2 regions of the Photobacterium minamisatsumaniensis genome follow, and region 2 is predicted to be linked to the other one. Evidence: predicted binding sites of a transcription regulator. Region 2 holds the regulator's gene; the other holds the start of a gene.
What was found. The regulator CRP, encoded in region 2, controls carbon source genes, mostly activating them, when cyclic AMP is high. The targets are predictions, from matches to a motif close to TGTGANNNNNNTCACA.
Positions count from the first base shown of each region.

Region 1: deoD (purine-nucleoside phosphorylase) is a predicted target of CRP. The motif match lies at 2,423-2,438, and genes of this name have one in related genera.

Region 1 covers NZ_JAKJSI010000020.1:71,722-77,267, forward strand. The annotation lists gene L4D78_RS11115 (GNAT family N-acetyltransferase) at 1-10, shown strand, start outside; gene L4D78_RS11120 (porin family protein) at 101-613, opposite strand; gene L4D78_RS11125 (amidohydrolase) at 819-2,105, shown strand; gene deoD (purine-nucleoside phosphorylase) at 2,467-3,177, shown strand; gene L4D78_RS11135 (transposase) at 3,557-5,047, shown strand; gene L4D78_RS11140 (ATP-binding protein) at 5,241-5,546, shown strand, end outside.
Region 2 covers NZ_JAKJSI010000014.1:188,872-194,417, forward strand. The annotation lists gene astA (arginine N-succinyltransferase) at 1-725, shown strand, start outside; gene astD (succinylglutamate-semialdehyde dehydrogenase) at 737-2,194, shown strand; gene L4D78_RS07015 (DUF1338 domain-containing protein) at 2,247-3,050, shown strand; gene L4D78_RS07020 (hypothetical protein) at 3,148-3,363, opposite strand; gene crp (cAMP-activated global transcriptional regulator CRP) at 3,533-4,165, opposite strand; gene L4D78_RS07030 (OsmC family protein) at 4,434-4,838, shown strand; gene L4D78_RS07035 (phosphoribulokinase) at 4,893-5,546, opposite strand, start outside.

The sequences.
Region 1 (5,546 bases), on a different contig from region 2:
CCTTCAATAAAATAGCCACCAGAGGGTTGTTCGTAGCGAACCAATGGCGGCTAATTCAATGATTTTTTCAAGACGTTGACTTAAAATATTGGCCTACGATTTAAAGGCTAGCGCCAATGCCAAACATGATTGCATTGTTGGTTACATCGCCCATATCGCGATACTCATAACCCAAAGAAAGGTCAATAAATGGTAGCATCGAAAAAACAACACCAGCCCCACCCGTGAAGCCCCAACCGTCGTCTTCTATTTTGCTGCCTGGTCGCTCGATATCGTAGTCATAGTAATTGGTGCCAATTTTCGCATACACGCTACCAATCAATAACGGGATATCGCCCCGTACCGTTAAAGGGAAAGTGGTATAATCGATGTCATTAGATCCACCAACGTTCGCATCAACATCCGCACTGCCCTGCACGACACCCGCGTTGAGTGAAAATATATCATTGATTTGATACGACGCATTAATGCCATATTCAAAACCGTAGTCACTATTACCGTCGTATTCGACTTTCGCACTCCCAGCATGCGCTCCAACTGATAACCCCAAAATATCAGCACTTGCTGGTACTGATAAAAATAATGCAATGGCAGCCACTCCAAACTTTTTCATTTGCTCTTTCCCTCGAATTACTTGCCGTAAAATTCTGATAATTATCTTTAACGAGTAGTTGATGGCCCAATAAATTACCAGTGATACCCCACATTTCCGTGCAGCAAATCACTGTCTCTATTTCATTTTTAAAATAGGCATTTAACGCACACTAACGGCAATGGTATATGCTTATAAAATCATGGCATCGGAGGTGGCTTCAACAATGTTCCGGTTATTACTGCTCTCTGTGTTAGTACTGCTACTGAGTGCCTGTGACAAAGAGAGTTCCCCTAACGCCGACATCATCTATATCAATGGCGATATTGTTACCATGGCCACACCTGCGATTGTCAGTGCCCTTGCAGTAAAGGATGGGCGGATACAAGCGATAGGCACACAAATTGGGGTGATGCGACATAAAGGAGACAGAACAGAAATTGTCGACTTGGGTGGTAAAACGATGCTTCCTGGCTTTATTGACCCACACGGTGCCCTGATGGCAAATATCGAACAATTAGGCTCGATACAGGACGCGCAATTGGCATTTGCAAAGCAAGGTTTTACGACCCTCTCTGAGGGTTCAGCCACAAAAGAAACCATTACCGTCCTGCAGCAAGCAGCCAAAGATGAATTGCTTACCCAAGATATTATCGTCATTCCGCTCTATGACGCTGCGACATTACTCTTATCGAACACGCCTGATATCTTTGGTTATTATCATAACCGTTTGAAATTTGGTGGCATAACACTCGTTTTAGATGGCACTGCCGCAGAAGAGACGGCTTGGCTTTCTATGCCCTACCTTGCACCTCTATCACAAGAATCTGGATGGAGAGGCAAACCCAGCCAACCCTTTAGTCAATTCAAGCAACAGTACAGTGATGCCATAAACCAAGAGCTACAAGTCTTCGTTCGTGCTGTTGGCGATGCAGCTATCGACGCCCTGATTCAGGCGGCATATGATTTAAAAATTAATGCCTCGCAAAATAAGCGCCACGTGGTCATTAAGTCTCGTTTTATGCGGGTTAACCAACTCACTCATTACGTGAAATTGGGTTTTATTCCAAGCTTCTCTACGGGGCATATTTATTTCTACGGTGATAATGATGCCTTACTACTTGGTAAGCAGCGTGCTTACTTCCAAAGCCCCACACTGTCAGCCCGTGAGCTTGATATCGGCTTTACTAACCATACCAGCAGTGCCACCCATGGAATACATGGCTTAAACAGTATTTGGAGTGCCGTCAGCCGCCTCACCCAAGAAGGGATCATTGCTGGTCCAAATGAGCGTATCGACATACTTAACGCCCTCAAAGCCATTACCATAAATGCCGCTTATCAATTTTTCGAAGAAAATAGCAAGGGTTCTCTTGAACCCGGAAAATTGGCTGATTTAGTGGTCTTGTCACAGAACCCCTTAGAGGTTGCACCCGGCTTGCTACGTGATATTCAAATTATCGAAACCATAAAAGAAGGAAAAACACTTTTCAGCCAAGCCAATACCGAGTAAATAATGAAATCCATTACAAGATCACAGGTCTATCCCCTTTATTACATCGATTCTCTTGTAATCACCACAACAACACAAAGATAAATAAACAATTGATATAAAACAAATTAAACTCAAAACCCCCAATGTAACCATAATAAATAGCGACATTCACGCAAACGATATCCCTCGCCCTTTCAACATATTTGGTAATCAAGGTGCTATTTTAGAATGGTGGAGAACCGAAGTGTGATCAGGATCGCGAGATTCTGCGTTGCACTTACTTACACTTTCTCCATCAAGCGACACAACAATACGGCCTCTTCGGTAGAAGCCATTGTGAACGCTTTCTCATAATTATTCGTCATTCTAGGAGTTATCTATGGCTACCCCACACATTAACGCAGAACGTGGTGATTTCGCTGAAACCGTACTGATGCCAGGAGATCCACTTCGTGCCAAGTTCATCGCTGAAAACTATCTAGATGACGTAAAACTTGTATGTGATGTACGTAACATGTTTGGTTACACTGGCACATACAAAGGCCAACCTGTTTCAGTGATGGGTCACGGTATGGGTATTCCTTCATGCTCAATCTATGTACACGAATTGATCAAAGACTTCGGTGTAAAAAACATCATCCGTATTGGTAGCTGTGGTGCTGTACATGACGACGTAAAACTAATGGACGTTATCATTGGCTTAGGTGCTTCTACTGACTCTAAAGTTAACCGTATTCGCTTTAACGATCATGATTTCGCCGCTATCGCGGATTACGGCATGCTAGAGACCGCAGTTAACGAAGCTCGCGCTCAAAATGTACCGGTTCGCGTTGGTAACGTATTCTCTGCCGATCTATTCTACAGCCCAGAAGCGGATCTATTCGATAAGATGGAAAAACTTGGCATTTTAGGGGTAGATATGGAAGCTGCGGGCATTTACGGTGTTGCAGCAGAGCTTGGTGCAAAAGCACTGACTATCTTAACGGTTTCAGATCACATCAAGCGTGGTGAAAACCTTAGTGCAGAAGACCGCCAAAAATCGTTTGCTCAAATGATGAATGTCGCACTAGAAACAGCCATTAAACTGTAACCAATTTCGTGGTCAGTACGCCCCGATGTACTGGCCACTTTTTCTTTGTATTATTTTCAAGCAATACCTCTACCATCATCGCTAGATGTTATAGGTATTGCCGAAAATAGGGATGTTAGTGTCAACAAAATGCTTTAGCCTACTGAACCGCTGCTCAATATTTTGTAAAATGTGGCGTCTTACACAATTTGACGAATGAAACCCCTTCAGGTTTCAATTCAAGCGGTAAATAATGGCGACAACAAATTGCAGGTACTAATTATGTGCAGGGTTAAGAATTACCTACCCTGTACTTCCCTTCCCTCTTCATTATTTATAAAGACAAGCGAAACGGATAACACAACGGTTACTCAAGCCCATGGAATAACGTTAGGCTGGCATGATGAAAACACCCCACAGCGATAATCACACCCTTTTGCTTCCTGAAGCAAGTCACGGTACCCAGCTTAATCACTGTAAAACCGTCAGTTGCAAACATTTTGGGTCAACCGATACCAGTCATTATGTTCTACAAAGAAGCAATCCGAAAAAGCCGATTCTTGTGTGCCGTGAATGCGGTGCTTTCCCACCATTGGTGAATAACCATGATGTCGACGCTGAAGTCACACGACTTCAGCAGCAGCAACGCTGTGGTCTACCCGCTTGTAATAATGCTGAGTGTGAAAACCTTGGACTGCCCGTTCTCACTCACCGTCATTTGTATCATGCCTTTGGTTATAGTGGTGATCGTCAACGCTATCGATGCAAATGTTGTCAGGCTACTTTCGTCGACCGCTGGTCTGGGTTTAATAATAAAAACCAATTACAACAGAAGTTATTGGCTATGTTATTTACGGGCTATTCAGTGCGCGATATCTGCCGACGTTTGGATATGAACCCAAAATCGTTTTATGATCACTTGTCTCACATCGCGAGTCGCTGCCGACGCCAACTAACCATCTTTGATGCCCGCTTATTCAAACATGCAAAGTCACTTGAATTAGCGTCAAACATTCGTCCACTACAACCAAAAAGTAATAATGGTGTGCTGTGGATGGCCAGCTGTGAAGCCCAAACAGGCTATGTTGTTGCACAAGATATTAATTACCAACAAACAGCAGAAATTCAGGGCACAGCTCAGCATGACCCATACGTGAATGGGACACGGTTTATGTCTGTTCCCATCGAAGATCCGATTGAAACAAACACCGCTCCCCTACAAGGGTTATTGGCACAAATTGACACGAAATACCGTGATATGATGTCAAGGCCCAACCTTGAAGACCCATTAACCAGTATGCCAAGGATTAATTATCCAGCTAAAGGTTGTTTAATCCGGCCACAATACACCGTATATGCCCACTACCTTCATCTACGTGGCATGATCGAAAATAATCACTCATTGTCAATTTACATGCCGCAAGAAACCTTGTTGCGTTCAGCCTGTATCTCCATTTTTGTCGATCATATAAAAGGCAAAACCATCCACCCTATTTATGTCGAATACGATCCTCACTGGCAACATAACCAATCTGTAGAGCGTATCGACATTGTCTTAATGGGTTGGTGGCGAGACCGATGGGCCTTTACCCGCCACAACAGTATCAGTAAAGGTATTTGCCACCTTGGCGGAGAAAAAGACAATGAAGGATATTGGCTTGAGCATGCCTCGCATGACGCAATTACCGAATACCAACAGCGCTTTCAAGACCAATTTAGCCAGCTGGTTAATGAGCCACGTAGAAAGCTTCGTCCAGGTGGTTTACTGCCACTGCTCGATATTTACCGAGCATGGAATAACCTATGCCATCAAGACCGTAATGGGCAAACACCAGCACAAAAAGTTGGTCTCATTACAAGTCCGTTAACACTAGAGCAACTGCTAAGCTAACGTCGTACATTTAAACTCTATTTTATCGCTCACAATACGCAACAACGCTAGTATTGTGAGCGCTATTATGATCGATGAGATCGTATTTCTTCATATCAATCTAGACAATAGATTGATTCCTACCAGCCTTCTATACGACACTCATTATTAATAAAACAAGAAAGTAATATCGAAATGGATTTCGAGGTGTAGTTTGCAATATATTTTTTCAAATCGAATAAAACCAATTTTGCTCGGCAGCATGCTTTTTATTGGTATCGTTCCTGCCTTTTTTTATAGCTGGTTTAGTAGCGATAAATTATCGACGGTTGCTATCGGCCAAATAGCCAAAGGGCTTAGTAGCCGTAACGAACTGGCGGCTCACAACCTCGATGATATTCTCGCTCAACGGGTACTCAGTATTCAGAAACTGGCGAGTTCTCCCGTTTTCGATTTAGCCTCAAATAACAGCATTATCACCGATGATTTTATAACCAGCTACCTGAAAGAACTCGTGACT
Region 2 (5,546 bases):
TGCATTCTTCTCGACGTTTGAACGTTCATAATGCGGTAAAAGTACTGACATTTGGTAATGACTACACTGGAGTGAGTGAGCTCTGTACGCTCTTTCTGCGGCCTGAATGGCGAGAGGGAGCCAATGGCCGCCTATTGTCTAAATGTCGTTTCCTGATGATGGCAGAGCACCCTCAGCGGTTTGATAATACTGTGATTGCCGAAATGCGTGGCGTCTCCGATGACGATGGCAACTCACCGTTTTGGGAATGGTTAAAAGAACACTTCTTTTCTATCGACTTTACCCTTGCGGATTACTTAACGGGTATCGGTAAAAAAGGCTTTATTGCGGATTTAATGCCTAAGCTTCCTATCTACGTTAACTTACTGAGCCCAGAAGCCCAGGCTGTTATCGGTGAAGTACACGAAAAAACACGTCCGGCGTTACGCTTACTTGAGAAAGAAGGGTTTACCTGTCGTGGTTATGTCGACATTTTTGATGCGGGACCGACAGTTGAGTGTGACATCAGAAACATTGAATCGGTTCGTCATTCAAAATCGTGTTACGTGGAAGTGGGCCTGCCTGCGAAAAGTCAGGATTGTATTGTGAGTAATACATCTTTCAGTCAGTTTCGTGCAGTGACCGGTAAAGTTGGTATTAAGGGCGACACCGCCGTTATCTCTGCTGAAATGGCACAAGCCCTTCAAGTACAACATGGCGATCAAGTTCGCCTGATCACCCAATAAGGAATTCGACAATGACTCAATGGATCGCAGGTGAATGGCTGGCTGGAGAGGGGGCGGTTATGCAATCGTTCAATCCTTTTACCGAAGAGGTCATTTGGCAGGGAAAGGCGGCAACAGGCGGACAAGTCGCGTCGGCGGTGAGTAGTGCTCGTGCTGCGTTGGCAAAATGGCGTCATTGTGATTTTGCCAAGCGACAAGCTATTGTGGAGCGCTTTGCTGAATTGGTAAAAGATAACAGTGAGATGATTGCCAAGGTTATTGCCGAAGAAACCGGTAAGCCATTATGGGAAACGCGTACCGAAGCAGGCGCGATGGTGGGAAAAATTGCCATATCACTGCGGGCTTATCATGAACGTACTGGCGAAAGACAAAAAGACGTGGCGGGCAGCCAGGCAATTTTACGTCACCGTCCCTTAGGTGTCATGGCGGTATTTGGGCCGTATAACTTCCCGGGCCACCTTCCAAATGGGCATATCGTGCCTGCGTTATTGGCCGGTAATACTATCGTGTTTAAACCATCAGACCTTACGCCGAAAGTTGCAGAAGAAACCATGAAGCTTTGGCAACAGGCTGGGTTGCCTGATGGGGTGATAAATTTGGTCCAAGGTGCGCGTGAAACGGGTGAGGCATTAGCGGGTGACAGCGGTATCGATGGCCTACTCTTTACGGGTAGCGCGAATACCGGGCAGATCCTGCACCGCCAGTTTGCTGGTCAGCCAGAGAAGATGCTCGCACTTGAAATGGGGGGCAATAATCCGATGGTTATTTCTCAGCATTATGGCGAGCTTGATGCCACTGTCTACACTATTATTCAGTCAGCGTTTATTAGCGCGGGTCAGCGTTGTACTTGTGCTCGTCGCCTGTATTTACCCAAAGGCGAGAAAGGGGATCGTGTACTTACTCGCTTAGTTGAGCTTGCATCGGCTATTCGCGTGGGTGGTCAGTTTGATGAGCCAGCCCCTTTTATGGGATCGCAAGTCTCTAATGCCGCTGCAGATAACATTCTCCAAGCCCAGTCTCAGCTTATTGGTCTTGGCGGTGAAGCATTATTGGTCGCTACCCGCGGGCAAGGAGCAATCGTTACTCCTGGGATCATTGAGGTGAGTACTATCGCAGAATTACCGGATGAGGAATATTTTGGCCCCTTGTTGCAGGTTGTGCGTTATGACGGTTTAACACAAGCCGTTGAGAAGGCAAATAATACCCGTTATGGCTTATCTGCAGGGCTGATCTCAACCGATGACGATGAATGGCAGTATTTTATCGATCATATTCGGGCAGGCATTGTGAATCGCAACCGTCAATTGACGGGTGCCAGTGGGGATGCCCCTTTTGGTGGGCCGGGTGCTTCTGGCAACTTGCGGCCAAGTGCTTATTATGCCGCTGACTACTGTGCGTACCCAATGGCATCAATGGAAGGTGATCAACCTGAATTGCCAGCACAGTTGTCACCAGGGATCCGTATGTAGAGCATGTTTCAGGTATTCCGTTTTATCGACCAGCTAAGAGGATGTGATATTCATGGAAAGGGTTGTGCAATTATTTGATGGCTTATGGCAAGACTATACTCAGCGTTTATGCCCCTCTGCTGCACAGGTGCATGATTTACTCACTGAAGATGAGCCGTTGCTGAATGACCACATTGCGTTACGGACGTTCAATTTACCTAAAGTGGGCCTAGATAGGCTAGCGGCGCCGTTTATTGCATTGGGTTATAAACCTTGTGGTAAGTATCACTTTGAAGCGAAGAAGCTTTATGCTGAGCACTTTGAACATCCAAATCCAGATGCACCGAAAGTCTTTATCAGTGAATTGCTAGTAGGGCAGTTTAGCTCGTTGCTACAGCAAACCGTTCGAGAGCTTGTCGATCAAGTACCTGAAGCGGCGATGCGTGATCCAGCCTTCTTGTATGGTGGGCGGCGTTGGGACCTCGACTATGCCACTTATGAGTTGCTGGTAGCAGAAAGTGAATACGCAGGGTGGTTAGCCGCGCACGGTTTTGGTGCCAACCATTTTACGGTCAATATTAATCAGCTCGAGCAATTTACCGAGGTCGAAGAGGTTAATCATTTACTGCGCCATAACGGCTTTTCGATTAATGAATCTGGGGGCGATGTGAAAGGTAGCCCAGAGGTAATGCTAGAGCAATCAGCGACGATTGCCGATACTGTTGATGTTGGCTTTACCGATGGTGTGTTTAGTATCGCGGGGGGATTTTACGAATTTGCTAAGCGCTATGCTACACCAGACGGTGAGTTATATCGTGGCTTTGTTGAAGCGTCAGCGGATAAAATTTTTGAAAGCACCCACGCGAAGAAAGGCTAAATTCTCTGGCGTGAAAAGAGATTAACCCCATAGCCCACTGTTATGAAATACGGTGGGTTTATCGTGTGCGATAAGAGTCAAACGTGTTTGGGGTAGACTAATGGCACTGGCTATCAAGTGGTGTGATCCCAAATTCATGCTTAGCAAGTTGCCCTTTATGGTATGGCGAAGTCGTTTGTTGTTCAAAATAGTGCCGACGCCCGCTAAAGCCTGTCATTTCAACTGTTGGGGGAAGGGGGGCAATAACGCTCGTATTGCTTGCAGGAAAGCCATTTGCTGAAAAACGTTCGAGATCCATATCAATTTTATCCATGTGAATGACGTATTATCACTTACGCCAGATATGCACAATGTAGCACTTGATGGTGAGGATACAAGAAAGAAAAAGTGAGCAATACGGCAAAAATACCATTTTGGTATGAATTCCCGGATCAAAAAAGCCGCCTGAGGCGGCTTTTTATTATCAATGATGGCACGCGAAATTAACGTGTACCGTATACCACGATAGTTTTACCGTGAGCAGAGATTAGGTTCTGCTCTTCCAGCATTTTCAAAATACGACCAACAGTTTCACGAGAACAACCCACGATCTGGCCAATTTCTTGGCGAGTGATCTTGATTTGCATACCGTCAGGGTGCGTCATCGCATCTGGCTGTTTCGCAAGGTTTAGAAGTGTCTGAGCGATACGGCCAGTCACATCTAGGAAAGCAAGATCACCTACTTTCTGGCTTGTAACCTGAAGACGGTTTGCCATTTGAGCAGACAGACGCATCAGAATATCAGGGTTAACTTGAATAAGCTGGCGGAATTTCTTGAAAGAAATCTCTGCTACTTCACAAGGGGTTTTTGCTCGAACCCAAGCGGTACGCTCTTGGCCTTCTTCGAACAAGCCTAACTCACCGATGAAGTCACCCTGGTTTAGGTAAGACAAGATCATTTCCTTGCCTTCTTCATCCTTGATTAGGACAGCCACAGAACCTTTAACAATGTAGTAGAGCGTTTCAGCTTTTTCACCCGCATGAATCAAAGTACTCTTTGACGGGTATTTATGAATGTGGCAATGCGAAAGAAACCACTCTAGAGTTGGATCTGTTTGAGGTTTACCTGGAACCATATTACTAACTTCCTCTGTGTTTGTTGCCCAACAACGACGTCCATCAAAAAAGGGCTGGGCCTATACTTGGTGTTCGTCGCTTAGGATATTCAGTCAACAGCTGGGCTGCAAGCTCACGTGAATAATTAGTTCAAAGTTTATCTTTTTTCAGCATGCATTTCTTGATATTGATCTATCGAGAATGGTCATTTAGTAGTCATAAGTGTGCACATGATCACACAGTTGCTATATTGTCACTAATTACCCTATAAGTAGTAAGGAAAAACAAATGCAATCACGAGTGAAATGGGTCGAGAATATGACCTTCTTAGGTCAGTCAAATTCTGGCCATAGTGTGGTTATGGATGGCAATGGCGGAGAAAAAGCGCCAAGCCCAATGGAAATGGTATTGATGGCGGCTGGGGGATGTAGCTCGGTTGATGTGGTTGATGGATTGAAATCAGCAGGGCAGAAGATTACGGGTTGTGAAGCGCAAATTTCATCTGAGCGCCGTGAGCAAGCCCCCCGTATTTTTACCTCAGCAAACCTACATTTCGTGGTTACAGGTCATGAACTCGATGAAGCGCTAGTGGCGAAAATTGTTGCTGATTCGCTAGAGAAGTATTGCTCGGTGTGCTTGATGCTTGGTGAAGGTGTTGAAATGACGCACTCTTATGAAGTGAACTGCGCTTAATTCGACACGGCCGCGAGAGACCCAAGCCCCTGAAAGGGGCTTGAATTGTATTATTTAACCAATCTTTCCTGTTTCGATCAGTTTTTGGATCAACGGGCGCATGATTAGCTCCATGGCAAAGCTCATTTTGCCACCCGGAACCACCAATGTATTGTGGCGTGACATGAATGATCCTTGGATCATTGATAACAAATAAGGGAAGTCGACATTTTTGATCCCACGAAAACGGATCACAACAAAACTCTCATCTAGGCTTGGAATGGCTTTGGCGCTGAATGGGTTTGAAGTATCAACGGTTGGTACGCGCTGAAAGTTAATATGGGTACGAGAAAACTGAGGCGTAATATAATTGAGATAGTCATCCATCGATCGCACAATTGATTCCATCACGGCTTCGCGTGAATGACCGCGATCACGGGTATCCCGTACAATCTTTTGAATCCACTCTAAGTTGACGATTGGTACCATGCCGATCAATAAATCAACGTGCTGAGCGACATTGGTTTCACCATCAACAGCACCGCCATGAAGTCCTTCATAGAACAATACGTCGGTGTTTTCTGGTAACTCCTGCCATGGTGTGAATGAACCGGGCATTTGGTTATAAGGTACGGCTTCATCAAAGGTATGCAGGTAGCGCCGAAATTGGCCGCTTCCATCATCACCATATTGGCGAAAAAAGGTTTCTAGCTGGGGAAAATCGTTAGC